3 regions of the Thalassotalea ganghwensis genome follow, and region 3 is predicted to be linked to each of the others. Evidence: predicted binding sites of a transcription regulator. Region 3 holds the regulator's gene; each other region holds the start of a gene.
What was found. The regulator LexA, encoded in region 3, represses DNA repair genes until DNA is damaged. The targets are predictions, from matches to a motif close to TACTGTATNNNNATACAGTA.

Region 1: a site for LexA is predicted at 2,232-2,251, ahead of ACSLUH_RS06455 (DNA topoisomerase III). Genes of this name have one in related genera too.
Region 2: a site for LexA is predicted at 2,313-2,332, ahead of recA (recombinase RecA). Genes of this name have one in related genera too.

What each region holds. Positions count from the first base shown of each region.
Region 1 covers NZ_JBQRUM010000005.1:16,838-23,080, forward strand. The annotation lists gene fadA (acetyl-CoA C-acyltransferase FadA) at 1-174, shown strand, start outside; gene ACSLUH_RS06455 (DNA topoisomerase III) at 260-2,179, opposite strand; gene ACSLUH_RS06460 (ABC transporter permease) at 2,339-3,544, opposite strand; gene ACSLUH_RS06465 (ABC transporter ATP-binding protein) at 3,537-4,463, opposite strand; gene ACSLUH_RS06470 (GNAT family N-acetyltransferase) at 4,585-5,124, opposite strand; gene ACSLUH_RS06475 (manganese-dependent inorganic pyrophosphatase) at 5,212-6,132, opposite strand.
Region 2 covers NZ_JBQRUM010000017.1:34,309-40,551, reverse strand. The annotation lists gene ACSLUH_RS15610 (hypothetical protein) at 292-1,104, opposite strand; gene recA (recombinase RecA) at 1,242-2,264, opposite strand; gene ACSLUH_RS15600 (ABC transporter ATP-binding protein) at 2,600-3,298, opposite strand; gene ACSLUH_RS15595 (ABC transporter permease) at 3,603-6,044, opposite strand; gene ACSLUH_RS15590 (ABC transporter ATP-binding protein) at 6,041-6,243, opposite strand, start outside.
Region 3 covers NZ_JBQRUM010000006.1:171,946-178,188, forward strand. The annotation lists gene ACSLUH_RS08305 (porin) at 1-1,049, opposite strand, end outside; gene ACSLUH_RS08310 (phosphate ABC transporter substrate-binding protein) at 1,062-1,451, opposite strand; gene ACSLUH_RS08315 (substrate-binding domain-containing protein) at 1,856-2,866, opposite strand; gene lexA (transcriptional repressor LexA) at 3,086-3,700, shown strand; gene coxB (cytochrome c oxidase subunit II) at 4,185-5,747, shown strand; gene ctaD (cytochrome c oxidase subunit I) at 5,760-6,243, shown strand, end outside.

The sequences.
Region 1 (6,243 bases), on a different contig from region 3:
ATGATCAACCTCAATGGAGGTGCAATTGCACTGGGTCACCCATTGGGTTGTTCTGGCGCTCGTATCTCAACAACCTTGATTAACTTAATGGAAGGTAAAGACGTTAACATTGGCTTAGCAACGATGTGTATCGGTTTAGGCCAAGGTATCGCAACGGTATTTGAACGAGTTTAGTTTTCCTAATATTATCGTTGATGAAAAGCCAACTACATAGTGATGAGTTGGCTTTTTATTTTTACGCTGTTTCAACGTTAAAAAGTTAGACAGTGGCCTTTTTCCGGTAATTCCTCCGCTTTTTAAAAGGTTGTCTTGCTACCGCTTTTACCCCTTGTAAGCTTTTTGGTAATTCACTAGCGGTTTTATCGATTAATGCCGTCAACGTTGACGTCAGTGGCACCATTAAGTGCTGATAGCTCGCTTGCTTTTCACTGATCAGGTTTAAGGTTGATTCCCAATGAGCGGTCATATCGGGAGTGCTGCATTGTTTCGGAAGCGCATTAATCAAACCTACACCCGCTTCTGTCGCATGGATGGATTTTCCGTTACGAACTAAAAAACCTCGCTTGAATAATAAATCAATAATACCCGCACGAGTCGCTTCTGTTCCAAGGCCATCTGTTTCTTTTAAGATCGATTTAAGGGATTTGTCTTCAACAAAGCGACTAATGGCCGTCATTGCTTCTAACAGCGTTGCATCGGTAAATGCTTGTGGCGGTTGAGTTAGCTTCTCTTTGAGTACTCCTTGGTGACAGGTCAATAGCTGCCCTTTCGTTAGAGGAGGTAAATTGGTTTGAAGGTTATCATTATCTTGTACTGATTTACTGTTAAATAAAGCCTTCCAGCCTAATTCTTGGACGGTATTACTTTTTGCTACAAACAGTCCACCTGCAATAGTGATTGAAACTTTTTGATGCTGATAGCGATAGTTTGGATAAAACTGTGCTAGATATTGCCGAGCAATGAGTTGATAAATATTCTGCTCAGCATTCGATAGCGAAAGGTTTATTGGTGATTTCTCTGTCGGCACAATTGCATGGTGAGCGCCAACTTTTTTGTCATTCCACGCCGAGGAAACTATCGATAAATCCGCGTCACTAGCCTCTCGTTTTACATCAGGATATTTTGTTAGAAATCCGACGATATTAGCTGCTTGCGCTAACTGAGCTTTCGGCAAGTAGCGACAATCCGAGCGAGGGTAGGTAATAATTTTATGTTTTTCATAAAGCTGCTGACAAACATCAAGCACCTGTTTGGCGCTCATATTAAAACGTTTAGCGGCACTGATCTGCAAAGAAGATAAATTAAACGGCAAGGGTTGCTTATTCTGTTTATCTTGAATACTTATGTCAGTGACTTCTCCTTGCTGATTGCTAATGCGGCTGACCACGTTCTCTGCTAACGCTTTGACTAACACACGGCCTTCTTCATCCATGTATGGTTGACATGCGTCACTCGGTTGCCAGCGAGCAACAAACGCTTCTTGCTTATCGGTATGGAGTAATGCGTCGACTTGATAGTAAGGTTTAGTCGTAAAATGTTTAATTTCATTATCTCGTTTAACTACCAACCCTAGAACAGGTGTTTGCACGCGTCCAACCGACAATACTCCTTGATACCCCACTTTTTGTCCTTGAATGGTTAACGCTCGGGTTAAATTTATTCCATAAAGCCAGTCGGCGCGACTTCGAGCAAGTGCTGCAATCGATAATGGCATATAGTCAGCATTTGATTGAAGGTTATTGAGCGCTTTTACGACAGCAGCTTGGTTCATATCGTTAATCAATAATCGTAGTGTTGTACTTTTTTTGGCGTCACTAACACCGAGATGATTGATTACTTCATCAACCAGTAGTTGTCCTTCACGATCAGGGTCACCTGCGTGCACTAATATTTTGGCCTGTTTGATGAGCTTTTTAATGATAGTTAATTGACTACGAGTCTTAGTTTTTGCATTAAGTTGCCATTTATCGGGAACAATAGGCAAATGTTCAAGCGACCATTTCTTAAATTTGGCATCGTAAGCATCAGGATCCGCTTGCTCTAACAGATGACCTATACACCAAGTGACGACATCGCCATTAGCAAGCTCAATATACCCTTGGTGCTTTTTATGGGGTTTTGGCAGCGCATTGGCAATTGCTCGGCCGAGACTGGGTTTTTCTGCAATATAGAGTTTCATCAAAAGGCTAGTTGGTTTTAAAGGCTAACTAATAACAATTAGTGTAAAGGTTTACTGTCTTTATATCCAGTATCGCGTCAAGGGGTAGGTAAGAAATGTGCTTAAACGAGGTAACCTAGTTACCTCATTTAAGCATGGATTAGTAACAACTGCTGACCGTTATTTTTCGCTAAGCGCCCATTTCATCATGTCTTTAACACCGGGCTCTTTACCATACATGGTCATGCCCATTTTAAATAGTCTTGCCGCACTTTTACGCATCCATAAACATAAAGCTAAACTTAATAACGCTGAGATAATCGGTTGCCATATTGGTACGTCAATTAACGACATTTTTACTGGCATGGCAGCGAACGAAGTTAGCGGAAAGTAACTTAAAAAGTTTAATGCCCAGCCAGATGGACTATCCATGGTTAAAAAGGTGATGATAATTGGTACGAGCGGTAGCAACATGATGCTGGTTTTCGCGCTGTGATTGGGATCATCGATAGCTGCAGCAATTGCTGCAATAAAGGCGGTACAAAAATAAAGACCAAGTAAAGAGAAGATCAATAACCAAGGCAATAACGACCACTCTATAATTGATAAATCGAAACTATTGCCGGCAAGAACGACATTAAAAAATGCATAGCCTAATAGGGCAGTAATAGCGCTGGTAAACATCGCTTTTATCGCATGTAATATTTGACCAAAGATTTTGCCATCTATCCATGTTTGTGGACTAACACATGAATAGAGTTGTTCGGTTACTCGTTGCTGTTTTTCGCCAGTAATGCTGACAAATAACTGACCAAATGAGGTGAAAACGCCGATTGCTAACAGGATAATCATCCCCGTAGCCGTTAATGAACCGACATTCTCATCTGACTTTACTTTATCGTCAAAGTAACGGTTTTCTATTTGAGTAGGTTGTTTTAAACGTGCTACTTGCTCCTCTTTTAAACCTAACGTGTTCGCGTAGATCTGGCCAAACTGTTGGTTTAATACTTGGTTGAGATCATTTAACCAACTTTGTTTATCAAGGCTATAAACGGTTAATGCAGTTTTACTTCCAGCAGCGCGTTCTTTGGTAACAATTGCATGCCATGTTTCTGTTTCTATCATTTGCTGCTTTAACTGTTCAAATGATTCAGTTGTGGAAACAAAATTAAATTGCTCATCATTATTTTCTAAGGAAATAGAAGCTGGAATCGCAACTTGGTAAACCGTGGTAAATTCTCCTTTAACTTGTTCCCACAATAGAATAAACAAGGCGATGGCCACCAAAATCACTTTTGAAATGACTTCTTGCTTCCACTTAAAGAAGTGTGCGAATTCCCAGCGAGTTACTAGCCAAATTTGAGATAATTGATTGTGTTTATTCATGATGACCTCCATGTGCAGCAATGGCATTTAAGTAAAGTTGGTGTAAATCCATTTTTTGACTTTGCAATGCCGTCACATTGCCAAGTTGGGTAACCGTACTTAGAACGTCATTGAAGTTTTGCTGATGAGTAAGCTCTAGAGTGATGGCGTTAGGCGCATCGATGAAATGATTTAGCTGCGCTAAAGTGGTGGTGATTTGCTCTTCACTGGGCAGTGCTTGATAGGTTACCGTTAACCTCGCTTGGCTATTGGCTTGCTGACGAATTGCATCAATGTCACCATAAAATACCGCTTCGCCCTTATTCATAAGTAACATTCTATCGGCAAGCTTTTCTACCATCGCCATTTGGTGAGCACTAAGAATAACCGTCATTCCTTGTTGCTTGAGCTCTGACAAAAACTCGACGACTTTTTCTTGATTGACCGGATCGAGGCCAGAAAATGGCTCATCAAGTATTACCCATTTCGGCTGATGGAGCACCGCAGTGATAAGTTGTACTTTTTGTTGATTACCTTTAGAAAGTGACTTTAATGGGTCATCATGTCGTTCACTTAAATCAAATTTTTCTAGCCAGAAACGGGCTTTTTCAAGCGCATCTTTTTTTTCCATCCCGTTGAGCTGACCAAAATAAATTAGGTTTTTAATGACCGATTTTTCAGGATACAAGCCCCTATCTTCAGGAAGGTAGCCTAAGGTGTGCGCGGGAATATGTGAATAGTATTTCCCATCCATCTCCAATGAAATGCTACCAGAATCTGGTTGTGTAAACCCAGTTAGCATTCTGACTAACGAAGATTTACCTGCACCATTAGGACCAAGTAAAGCGAAAATTTCTCCTTCATTGACTATAAAGTTAAGTTGTTTTATCGCAGTGACATTGCTGTATTGCTTGCGTATGTTGTTTACGGTTAGCTTCATTAAAACTCCCTGAAACGAAGGTTCTATCATTAGAAATTATCGTTATAGTCGTCGTATCAGCGGTTTTATTACAGGAAATTAACGTGTTTTTACAATTACCCTACAATATTTGCAAACTAGCTTATTGATTTTTCATTTGATAGTAGACCACGTCACAAGTAAATACTGGATCTTCATGGTAGTAAGTTTTCACATATTCCATACCGATTTTTTTCATTACCCCAACAGAAGCTAGGTTCTCTTCACTGGCAATGGCACTAAATGCTTTATATGATTTATCTTGTGCAAAATGATTTTTTATATGAATAGCCGCCTCGCTGGCATAGCCCATACCCCACGTTTTTCTGAAAAAACGCCAACCTAACTCAAGATTATCAAACTCGGTATGATCAGAAAAAAAATACATTGGTCTGACTAAAATAAACCCTAAAAACTCATTATTTTCTTTCGTATTAACTTGCCAAATACCCCAGCCTTTTTTTTCGTCACGATAAGCTCTCATTCTCGGCATAAAAACATTATCAATATCTTCTCTGCTCGTTACCTTGCCGCCGCTAAGATAGCGCATCACTTCAGGGTCTTGATCAAGCTCAAAAAAGAGATCCGCATCACTTTCATCCATTAGTCGGTAACTGAGTCGTTCACTGTTTGGGATATTCATACATCTCCTTGTTTTTATTACTATCACTATAGAGAATAAAAAGCTCAGCAGAAGCTGAGCTTTTTAACATTTTATCAATGGTTTGATTTAAGCAAAGGATTCTTGCAAAGGTGGTACCACTTGTTTTTTACGTGATAATACACCGTCTATCCATACGCGACCATTTTCAGTGACTTTGCCATAAGCTTTCTCGGTTAAGTTTTCGTCATCACTCACCACTAAAAACTCAGAGCCTTCTTTCATGATATCGGTTAAGAGTAAGATCACACTATGACGATTTCCTTCCGCTTTTAGTGCCGCTAAATCAGCCTCAAGTGCTTCTTTCATATTATCGAAAATTGCTAAATCGATGACTTCTAATTGACCAATACCAACAAGGTTACCGTTCATATCAAAATCTTTAAAATCACGTAATACTAAATCACGAACAGGCGTGCCTTCGACAGCTGATTTCACTTTGAACATTTCCATGCCTAAGGCTTTAGGGTCTTCGATACCGGCGATTTCAGCTAAAGCTTCTACGCATTTTATATCTGCAGTGGTACAAGTAGGTGACTTGAAAATAACGGTATCACTTAAGATGGCACACATCATCGCACCAGCAATATTTTTTGGAATTTCAACATCATGAAAATCATACATCATTTTAATGATGGTATTAGTGCAACCAACAGGACGTATCCAACACTCTAATGGTGCAGAAGTGGTGATATCACCTAGTTTGTGATGATCAATAATGCCTAATATCGTTGCTTCATTAATATCATCAGGGCCTTGAACGCGATCAGAGTGATCGACGATATACAAACTTTCACCTGCGTAACTGGTTTTAAGTTGAGGTTGCTCAAAACCAAATTTATCAAGAATAAATAATGTTTCAGGTGATAACTCACCCAAACGAGCAGGAACAGTTTCTTCACCCAAGGTCGTTTTTAAATAAGAAAGGGCAATAGCAGAGCAAATAGAGTCAGAATCTGGGATTTTGTGACCGACAACATAGTTTGGCATAGTGTTCTCTTTATGACATAACAAAATAGTTTTAAATTGGCGATATTTTAACAAATAAACGATGATAATAAAAAGCCGCTTATTGGTATAAGCGGCTTTTTATTGGTTATA
Region 2 (6,243 bases), on a different contig from region 3:
TAGCGTGCTAGAAAGTCATAGCAAATTTAAGCTCTTGATTTAATTTATTTTTTCTTATACAAACCTGAGGTTAATTAACGTCCTTTTACATATATAATCATACAATGAAATTAAGGTAAGCAATCATATACTAAACACCCATTTTAATAATGAGTATTACTTCATCTAACGCTAGTTCATCCTTGGGACCAATTAACTATCAACGCTCAAAAATGTTTTAGTAGTCTGCGATAACCTCTTCGTTTCACCTAATCTCAAATTACGTATTTCAATTATATTGTTAAGTATTTTTCATTTTATAAACGTTTTTATTTCTTCAACAAGAGCATCATAAACTAAATTAATCTCTTTGATAGCCTGGAACTTTGGATTTGTATTTGCCCAAACATCAACCATAAAATAAAGCTGCTTTCCATTCTTTCCAGAGCTCACTACTCCTCGGCATTTAGCATCACCATAAGGAATAAACTCTCCTTGCACTCTAGAGTTTGGTTGTAGTGGGTCTAATGCAGCAATGTTGCACGAAACAGTATATGATGTACTTGTATTAACAGGCTGGTATTTTGTGTCTCGAACTCCCCATATATGGTCTAAAGAAGCTCTTTTTAGCGACTTTTCGGAAGGGTTTTCTGGGTCATCCCAATAGTAACGAGGGTAATACTCTAAAGGATAATTTTTGTGGGGGATCGCTGGTTGATAATGCCATTGCGCTTTACTAAAACGACTCTGAGTTACCTTCCCTTCCGATGCTCCTCTAAAATAGATTTTTACAGGCAAGTAATGCCCTTTTTTATGTATACCTTTTTTTACCCGTTCATCATAGGTATATTCAGGAATAAGCATTCCTTCATACCACAAATAGGAAAGCCCAAAAGACTGAGCATTTTCACAACCACGATTGGCATAACGTGTAACATGAGCAAAAGAAGGGATATGCAAAGACATACCTGTTTTAGGTTCTATTACTTCTACCCTACCATCAACAACCGGTAATCGGTTACATGCTGTTACTGATTGTCGCTGGTTTAGATTGTTATAGTTAAAGGATAGGATTAAACCAACTATCAAAACTACATAAAACCATCCGTTCCTAAATACATCCATTTACATCGTTTTCCTATCAGGAAACTTATACTTCCTATGAGCGATTTTAATTATGAAATCACAATTCAAATGCTATTTGCAATAAAAAAGCCGCGAAATAAATCGCGGCTTTCTAAAGATTAGAACAGAAACTAAATTTATTCAGCTACAGCTTCTTCTGCATCAACTTTGGTTTTCGATAAAAATTGTTCACGTAAGCGAGTGTCAATTTCTTTCGCAATTTCTGGATGCTCTTTTAAGAAATTAACCGCATTGGCTTTACCTTGACCGATCTTGTCGCCATTGTAGCTATACCAAGCACCGGCTTTTTCTACCATTTTGTTTTGAACACCCAAGTCAATTAATTCACCTAAGCTATTAATACCTTCGCCGTATAATATTTGGAATTCAACTTGTTTAAACGGTGGCGCGACTTTGTTTTTAACCACTTTTACTCGCGTTTCGTTACCAACAATCTCTTCACCTTGCTTAACAGCACCAATACGACGAATATCTAAACGAACCGACGCATAAAACTTTAGGGCATTACCACCGGTTGTTGTTTCTGGGTTACCAAACATTACACCAATCTTCATTCGAATTTGGTTGATAAAAATCATCATAGTGTTTGATTGTTTGAGGTTACCAGTTAATTTACGCATTGCTTGCGATAACATACGCGCTTGCAAGCCCATATGAGAATCACCCATGTCCCCTTCAATTTCGGCTTTTGGTGTTAATGCTGCGACCGAGTCTACAACAATCACATCAACAGCGCCTGAGCGAGTTAACATGTCACAAATCTCTAAGGCTTGCTCACCGGTGTCTGGTTGAGAAACCAATAATTCGTTAATATTTACGCCTAATTTTTCAGCATAAATAGGGTCAAGAGCATGCTCTGCATCAACGAAGGCACATACCTTACCGTTACGTTGCGCTTCAGCAATGACTTCAAGTGTTAATGTTGTTTTACCACTTGATTCTGGTCCATATATCTCGACAATACGTCCCATTGGTAAGCCGCCAGCACCTAGAGCGATATCTAAGCCTAAAGAGCCTGTTGAAATGGTTTCCACATCCATGCTACGGTTTTCACCTAGCTTCATAATTGAGCCTTTACCAAATTGACGTTCAATCTGGCTTAGCGCAGCAGAGAGTGCTTTTTCTTTATTTTCGTCCATTTCTTGCCTCGTTATTCGTGAACTGAATCTAAACTAATGTGTGAAGTATACTGTATGGTCGTACAGTATCAAGTATTTTATTTGTTAATCACTATAATTTTCGACTAATCGAGAGCTATCACTTTGTAATTATTAGTGAATAATTTTCAATTTCTGTTTGAGTTAACTGAGTCAAGCCGTATAAAAAGTGAACGATATCAGTCAATAACAGATACATAGCGTATGAATTTTTATACTCAGACGTCACCGTTTAGTCATCTATGAACAAATATTTTATGTCTATCTCTATATACGCCTAACCTTAAGGGCCAATAGCAATCACTCCAAAGGTAGCTTTAAGTTTCTGAACGAGTTTGCCCTAACACTTGGCCATCAAGTAAGTAAATTTTTCGTTTTGCCATTTCAGCGTAACGTATGTCGTGAGTGATCACACAAAGTGTCGTCCCTTGTCGATTTAACGCCTCAAGGGTTTCCATTATCTGATCAGCATTTTTTGAGTCCAAGTTTCCGGTTGGTTCATCCACTAACAAAATAGCAGGATCAGCCACTAAAGCACGCGCAATAGCAACACGTTGTTGTTGCCCACCAGAGAGTTGTGTCGTCCTGCGTCCAGCCATTGAGGTTAAGCCGACGACATCTAAACAATAGTTAACTTTTTCTTTAATATTTTTATCACTAATTCGTTGCGTAGAATACCGTAATGGTAACGCGACGTTTTCAAAAACATTTAAGTCATCTATCAGATTAAACTGCTGAAATACAAAGCCAATTTTTTCACGTCTAATCGCTGCTGCTTGCTCAAAGGTCAGGTCACTAATATCGACACCGTCAAAAAATACGTTACCTGTTGTCGGGAAGTCTAATAACCCCATAATCGATAATAACGTAGACTTTCCACAACCTGAGGGACCTGAGATTGAAATATACTCACCAGGTTGAATTTCCAGCTCAACTCCTTGTAAAGCATGAGTGATCATATCTTCAGTCTGAAAAACCTTGCCCAAATTTTTTACATTAATTAGTGGTGTTGTCATAGGTACTTGTTGCAACCTTGGTTTAGTGTCAAAGGAGGTAAGCTAGAACATTATGCGGCAAAATTTAGACATTGTTTAGGATTAGTTGAGGCATTTATTAAGGTCAATATTCTACTTTATATCGACTATTACAACAACGACCACAAGTATTACAGGTTATGCTTAATGAGCTAATATTGGCGCAGATTTAGCCCTTTTTGATGCAACAGTAAGCCTAAAGAAAAGGTGGGTTCCCCCACCTTTTACGCAAATGTTAAGCGTCTACTTTATCTATTTTGCTATAACATAAATCAAGTAATAGCAACTAATCACTACCGCGCAAGCTATATATCGCCGGTTGATTAATATATTGTCTTAATGGCCAATAGCAAGCAAATAGGGTAATGAATGTAATTAAGACTAAGGTAGCTACCCCCATAGGGATTACTTGCCAGTTAAGGTATGGCTGTATGTATTCACTTAAACCAATATAAGCAAGTGCAAATAGTACAACACTACCGATAAACCCAACAACTACAGCTTTCGCGTTATCACTAATAATCATCGAGATTAGATGTTTACGAGTTGCACCAATAGCCATACGAGCACCAAGTTCAAAGCGTCTAAGCTGAGTGCCATAACTTAAAATACCATATAAGCCAATACCCGCTAATAAGAACACTAAGCTTGCCAGTACCGATGTAGTGACCGCTGTGGTGATCTCAGCAAATAATCGCTGAGTCAGTAGGTCATCAGCTGAATGAAAGCTAAATACAGAGTACCTTGAGTCAACATCTGCTAACAATTCTCCTAGTGTTTGACGACTGATAGATTGATTAGGCTTTAGTTTTAGCATAAAGGTTTGGCCACCAAGTCCATTGGGGGCGTAAACTCTCGGAGCACCTGTTCCTGCAGAGTTACTATCTCCTGGAAGGTTAATATCTTTTACGATACCAATGATTTGTAATGGATCATTCTCCCCCCTTAATAGTTGCATCCCTAGGACATCGCCACCTGGTTTTAACTGTTCAGCAAACGTTTGATTAACAATTATAACATTATTGCGATCTCGGCGATCTGCTAGGGTAAAGTTATCGCCTTGCACAATTGGCTGATTGATCGCATTGAAATAGGTATGATCAATGTGTTTTGAAAACGGTGTATATCTTTCATTAGTTTCTAAACTGGTTAACGCTCTAATGCTAAAGCCATCTAACGGTGACCCTGTTTGACTAAGTGACTCAACTTGAGGAAGCGCTTCTAGCTTTTCCATGATTTCAGCCATTATAGGCATTGCTTCTTCTTGCGTCGGAAAATTGGTTGACGAGAAGTTCAATATCAAGGTTGATATATTACTTGTTTCAAAGCCAATTGGCGCATTAATAGTTTTCATTGCGTCTTTAAGTAAACTAAAATTAGCAAACACTAACACCGTCGCTAACGCTACCTGACTTGCAATTAACACTTGACGAGTTTTTTTCGATACTTGTAAACCACTGCCCTTACCACTACTTTGCAAAGTAGTATTTAACTCACGATAATTAATCATGCGGGTACTTATTTTTGCGAAAAATAGTGCAAAAATAAAGGCAACTAAAATAGCGCAGCCAAAGGTAAAGAGGTTAAGCGATAATTCGTTCACCCTAGGTAATACTGCACCTAAGTATTGCTGCATGATATAAAAACCAATTTTGGCAAGTACTAGCGCCAGAATAATTGACGTAAACATCAATAACCCCGTTTCAGCGAACATCGCTTTAAACAAGTGTTTTCTTGTTGCGCCAAGAGCTGACTGAATCGCCATATGACGCTGTTTTTCTGCGGTTCGTGACATAAATACATTTGATATATTGGCACATGCGATTAATACCAAACCAACTACGCCCGCCAACAACATAACCGCTATAGATTTACTCTCGCCTAGCATAACTTCCTTAACTGAGCGCACATTGACTTTAACCGACCAACCTTTAAAAAAGTCAATTTCAGTAACACCTTCTTGCCAGCGGTCACTGACGAGAGGGGTTAATAGTTGCTGAGCTTGACTTTGGCTAACATCGTTCTTTATCTTACCAATAAATTTAAGACTGCCACTTATATTACCAAAGGATTGTCTCTGCCTCTCTCCAGTCTGGTTATAGTCCCAGGGAAGCCAAACCTGAGTCTCTCTGCCAATTTGGGCAAGTTCAGGTTCAACAAAGTTTTGAGCCAATACACCAACAATACGATAACTCACACCACTCAAATTAATCTTTTGCTCTAATATATCGGCATTACCATTAAACTCTTGTTGCCAAGTGTTATAGCTCAACATCGCTACAGGATTATTGCTATCAAGCATTTCACCCTCGTCAAACAAACGACCTAAAGCAAGCGGTGAAGCGAGAATTTGATGCAATTCCGGGGTTACGTAAGCGACATCAACCAATGGTTGACTATTGTGAGAAATGATCACATCTTGCCCATAGCTCATCATTGCCGCTTGCTCAAATGCTTCTTTGCTCTTGTATAAGTGCACTAAACCTGGGTAGGTAAAAGCGATAGCTTTAGTTTCTTTTTCGGCACCTAGTAGTTCATGTTCTGCAACAAAAATACGCTCTTGCTCTGGATAAGGTAATGGTTCAACCAACAATAAATAGTTTAATGTCAGTGCACATAGTAAAGCACCTAAGGTTATCCCCATTGTCAGAAGTACCGTTAAAACAAACCCCGGCTTTTTCTTTAAACTCGCCCAGGCTTGCTTTTGTCGAAGCATTAGTTTTCTCATACTGCCTCCCTCAATACATCGTTTTGAACAATTTGACCATCAAGTAATCTCAGTTGAATCTTTGCCATGTCTGCATAACGCGAGTCATGGGTTACCATACATATTGTGGTACCATTTTTATTTAGCTCAGCCAATACAGCCATCACTGTGTCACCACTTTGGGAGTCTAGGTTACCGGTAGGCTCATCAACGAGCAATA
Region 3 (6,243 bases):
TCATATTGTATTTTGAATGAAGCATTGGGTAAAAAGTTATAGCGCAATCCATAGCTCATCATGTAATGTTCTTCCAAATCATTTGTCGGAATAGCAGTGCGTTTGTGGTCAGCTTTTGAGTATGAAATATATGGCTGGTAGTCATCCATATTGTAAACAAGTGAAACTAAATAGGTTGGGAACTCAGTACCACGCCCGTCATTTTGCTCAACAAAATTCCACTCGAATAAAATGGTAAATTGGTTGAGGTTTACCGTACCACCAAACCCTACAAAGGTTTGATCAAATGGTTTATATGGAGCGATACTGCCGTCTTGTTCTATTGTTTCCCTATCGCGGTCATTTTGAAAATAAACAAACCGAACATCAAAGAAATCACCAGAGATATTCCAGTTAAAACCTAAGATATTCTCCCAAAACTCATTGACGGTTCTCGCATTACCCCCATAAAGCTTATTGTAGTAAGTCATTTCGACATTATCGTAGGAGTATTCGTTACCATAAAAACCGGTTAACACGGTTGAATAGTTGCCTAAATCAAAGCTGTAGGAAACATTGATACCATTAAATTGTGTCACCTGCCACCAATACAGGTTTGAAGGTGGTCTCATCCATGGGTAGGCATAACCAACTTCAGAAAATTCAGAAAAGTAGTACATTGGAACGTTTCGACGACCAATCATTACTGAAAGTTGATCTGACGCTTGATAAGTCAAATAATACCAATCAAATTCTGGTTTAAAATCATCGACGCCTTTAGCTACTAATTGTGCAGTAATTTTAAACTTATCACTTAACATTGTGCTTGCTTGCACGGCTAAAATGGATTCAGGTGTAAATGAAATATCATTGTCATACTGACCCACATCATAAAAATCGGCGGTGAGTATTTCGTCTCGTTTTTGACCGGGATTTAAAGGGTCATCCACTGTGCCGAGTGTTCGGCCAGCGATGATAGAGCCATAACCACTGATTTCAATATCAGCGAAAGCGCTAAAACTTGTGGTTACAGTAAGTAAGAGTGCAATTGCGTTAGTAACTGTTTTCATGGTTCTGCCTCGCTAAAATGTTGCTATAACTTTGACGTCACTGGTGACCGCGGATTTATCGATATAGGCGATAGCATTCGGGTTTGAAGCAACTTCTTTCAATACTTTTTCATTGCTCTGCAATGCTTTTGGCGGTGTACCTTTACCAGTGAATATTTTCTTTGACCAGTAGGCATTAAGTTGACTTATCGACTTTCCGATCACTTTGGTCGTAAATTGCTCTGCCGCTGGTAAGGAATTCTCCAAAGTAAAAGGTGTGGCTTCAGCACCATTGGCAAATTTTTTCGCTTTTCCTAAAAATATTTTTTTAATGTCGGCGGTATCAAAAGTTGATTGATTTTGCGGATGTACAATCACTGCTATTTCTGCATTGGCAGTGGCTATAATTGTAAAGTAGGTCATCGAGCTGAATAGTATGATATTCATCACGGTATAAAGTGTTTTAGATACCATGTTATTTCCTCAGTGTTAGTTAAAAAGAGGCTAATACGCTAAAGCTATGATCAAGCGCATAATGTTAAGCATAGTATTGAACAATAATTCTACAAGTTTTAATTGATCAAAGTAGGTTATTGAATCTATGAAGAATTATTCACAAGGTTTTTTAGCATCGTTAACTGAGCTGCCGTTGGTGGAAGACTTAGGCCATTAGCTCTCAATAGACGCAATTACTTATTGTCCTAGTTTTACCGTACTTCAGCGAAGCTAACTATTACGTTGTTATCGCGAAAATAACACTTTGACTCGTTTTTGCCATGCAAAGATAAGCGTTTTAATAGCGTTATTTCTTGAATTTTAGACAATGTCTAATAATTAGTGGTACAGGTTAGGCTATTGGATTGCGTGCAGTAGTGATAATCTAAATAATAATGAGATTTTGCGGGTTGTTTATTATTTTTTATATATTGATAAAGTAGCTCCGCTCCCTTGCGCCCCATCTCAAAAGGCATTTGTCCGATATTGGCGGTAGATAATCCTTGGGCCAAACTTCTAAGCTGTATTTCTTCGGTATCTGCAGAAACAATGACGATTTGATTATTGGCAATTTGCTTTTTAAAGGGGCTTAATTGTTTATTGTAATCACTATTAAATTGAGCGAAGCCCGCCACAGCAAGAAATATCGGTGGATTCACTGTTTTGATTATTGATTCAAGTTGCAGCAACGCTGTAGAGCGCTTTCCCAGACTGTACAATGGACAACGTTCTGATTCTATCCAACCCCTCTGTCCTGATAATTTTTGCTCTTTTTGCCCTGACAATGAAAAGCGCACACCCGCGATACGTTCATTTAAGTTCGGTGTTGTGGGGTGTCCAGATTGAAGGCAAATGGCGGTTAAATCTTTCTTGGCAAATTTTTTAACATAATTGCCTAGTGCAACCCCAAAATCAAAGTTGTTGGTGCCGACATAGCTCAAGCGATACTGTTGATGCTCCGGCAGTAGATCTGAATCAAAGGTAATCACGGGTATCGCTTTTTCTTTAGCTTCGCGCAAAGCGCCCTTGACCAAGTATTCTGAATCGGTAGTTGATATTAAAAGTGCATCGACTTTGTTGGCGATCATTTGATTAATTTTTATCATTTGGCCACGAATGTCCTGGTAGTCGTCGGCGCCATCATAAAGACAGGTTATTTCTGAATGCTTTTTTGCATAGCTTTGACAGCCTTTGAAAGATTGTTGATAAAAACTATCATTTTTCGTTTTTCCAATGACCCCTATGGTGATTTGTGCAACGCTATCAGTTGCTACTAAATAACCCAATATGGTTAACAGCCACATCACGCGGTACAAGAGATAGGCTGTTACTTGGTTGAACAAAGTCGCTCCAAATAAGAAAAGTTTAATAGACTGAATAAAAGAGATTAATGCAAAACCTTTTATAAAGGAATAAGGATTTAATTTTTTATTAAACTTTTATTAATACCGCTTTGATCATACGGTGTTTGCAAAAACCGAAGGAAAGCTTGCGTTTATTTACAGGCTGTATACAATGACAGTGCCACTGTGTAAAAATACAGGAAATATTATATGACAGAAATGCGCCCCTTAACGTCTCGCCAACAGCAGATTTTTGATCTGATCAGAGAAAAAATATCTGAAACCGGCATGCCACCAACGCGAGCAGAGATCGCTGAATTTTTTGGTTTTAAGTCAGCCAATGCTGCCGAAGAGCATCTAAAAGCTCTTGCGAAGAAAGGCTATATAGAAATGTTACCAGGAACGAGTCGCGGCATTCGTTTGGCTGAAGAAATGATGGAAGAACAAGGGCTGCCGTTAATTGGTCGTGTTGCAGCTGGCGAACCGATATTGGCGCAAGAGCACGTAGAAGACCGTTATCAAATTGATGGAAATTTATTTCATCCAGCAGCGGATTATCTTCTACGAGTTAACGGAGAAAGCATGAAAGACATCGGAATTTACGATGGTGATTTGCTTGCTGTTCATCAAACCACCGATGTTAAAAATGGACAAGTCGTTGTTGCACGCGTAGAAGACGATGTCACGGTTAAAAGGCTTAAGCGTGAGGGAAATGTCGTATATTTGCACGCGGAGAATGAAGACTTTGCTCCGATAAAAGTTGATCTTACCTCTCAAAATTTCAATATCGAAGGACTTGCGGTCGGTGTTATTCGTGCTGCAGATTGGATGTAGAAATTATCAATGCAATGAGGCAAATTTTTTATCGTAAGTCGTGAAAAGTTGTCTCATGCAAGGTTTTTATAACCAAATGTCTATATTCAGCTATTATTGTTGAGTAAATGCTGATTATCTCTCCAGTTGGCTAAATTTTATACAAAAATATTTCGAAAGTTTTCAGCCCGTAAAATTAAATAATAGAGTATTTGCTCATTTCTTAATCACCCCTCTCAGGCCTTTGTTTTAGCGCCTTAGTACCTTTTAGAGTTTACACTCTATTGTTATTATTAGCTTTTTTTAAAATATTTTAAAAAATTATGAATTGACCTAGATCAATAATTAAGTAATTCTAGAGCAGAAAGTAATCAAAAAATAATGAAAAGGCTAACGTTAATCTGATTAATAAATAGCCATAGGAAAAAATAAAAACAAACTGTGAAACGGATGAGCAGCTTAATACTGATCATGCGTTTTGCCATTTAGGGTAAGGAGAGGTCGAGTGAAAAGACGTTATCTCAGTTGGCTGTTAGGGATGTTAGTTCCCAGCATCGCTTTAGCCGACTCGCAGTTGAATTTAACAAAAGGTGTAACCGAAGTTAGTAATGAAGTATATGGTTTACATATGCTCGCTTTATATATATGTACTGCAATTGGTGTAGTCGTCTTCGGTGCGATGATTTGGTCAATGATCTTTCACCGCAAATCAAAAGGTGTAGAAGCGGCCACGTTTCATGAAAGCACCAAAGTTGAGGTCCTCTGGACTGTTATTCCCATCATTATCCTTATAGCCATGGCGGTACCCGCGACAAAAACTCTTATTGCTATGGAAAATAACGATAATTCCGATTTGACTATTCAGGTAACGGGTTCGCAGTGGAAGTGGCATTATAAATATTTTGATGAAGATATCGAGTTCTATTCAGTGCTTTCGACTCCGCGAGATCAATACGAAAATCATAATGGTATTGGTGCTCAAAAAAGTGAAAACTACTTATTAGAAGTGGATAAACATCTTGTTATTCCTGCAAATAAGAAGGTTAGATTTTTAATCACTTCAGATGATGTAATTCACTCGTGGTGGGTTCCCGCATTTGCCGTTAAACAGGATGCGAATCCTGGTTTTATTAACGAAGCTTGGACAAATGTGCCTAAACCAGGGATATACCGTGGCCAATGTGCCGAGCTCTGTGGTAAGGATCATGGTTTTATGCCAATTGTGGTTGAAGTAAAAACAGAGGCAGATTATACCGCGTGGCTAAAACAGCAACGTGATATGAAGGAGCAAGCCTTAGCTGCCGAAGCTGCTTCACTGAACGCTGAAGCCTCTATGGATGAGTTAATGCAGTTAGGTGAAACAACATATACTGCATACTGTGCAGCGTGTCATCAGCCAAATGGTCAAGGTTTACCGCCAGCGTTTCCAGCGCTTAAAGGCAGTAAAATTGCCTTGGGAGATGTCAATGAACATATCAACATTGTCTTTAACGGCAAAGCAGGCACTGGCATGCAAGGCTATGGTAAGCAACTTAGTTTGAAAGAAATTGCTGCTGTAGTTACCTATGAGCGTAATGCATGGGGCAATGATACTGGTGATAAAGTACAAGCAGCTGATGTGAATGCATTTGTTGGAGGTTCTTCAGCCATAGAAAGTGCTGGTGAACAAATCAAAGACGCAGCCGAAGAAGTTATTGAAGAAGTCAAAGATGCTGCCAAAGCAATGGTCAGTGAAGACTTATCGAAAACTTATACGATGGAAGAGCTTATGGCCAAAGGTGAACAAGTATACCAAACAGCTTGTTTAGCCTGTCATCAAGCCGGTGGGCAAGGTTTGCCACCAGCATTTCCAGCGTTAAAAGGTGGGCCGATTGTTACCGGTGATATCGCTGCTCATATCGATATTGTTGTCAATGGCAGTAAGAAGAACCCAGCAATGGCAGCTTTTGGCAGTACCTTGTCGAAAACAGATATTGCTGCAGTGATTACTTACGAGCGTAATGCTTGGGGTAACAACACAGGTGATCTTATTCAACCCGCTGATATTGATGCAGCAAGTGCTAAGTAGGGAGGCAGAATAATGACTACAGAAGCTATTCACGACTCGCATGAGCACGATCATCATGATCATAAAATGACGGGTATTAAGCGTTGGTTATACACAACGAATCACAAAGATATTGGTACGCTTTATTTATGGTTTGCCTTTATCATGTTATTGGTGGGTGGCGCATTAGCGATGCTAATTCGTCTTGAATTATTTCAGCCAGGGTTGCAGTTTGTTCAACCTGACTTTTTTAACCAATTAACCACAGTACATGGGTTAATTATGGTGTTTGGCGCGATAATGCCTGCATTTACCGGTTTTGCCAACTGGATGATTCCGATGATGATTGGTGCGCCAGATATGGCATTACCGCGTATGAATAACTGGAGCTTTTGGATCCTTCCATTTGCCTTCACGATATTGATTGCTTCCTTTTTTATGGAGTCTGGAGCTCCTAATTTTGGATGGACATTCTACGCACCACTTTCAACGACGTATTCAAATGGTAGTACAGCAT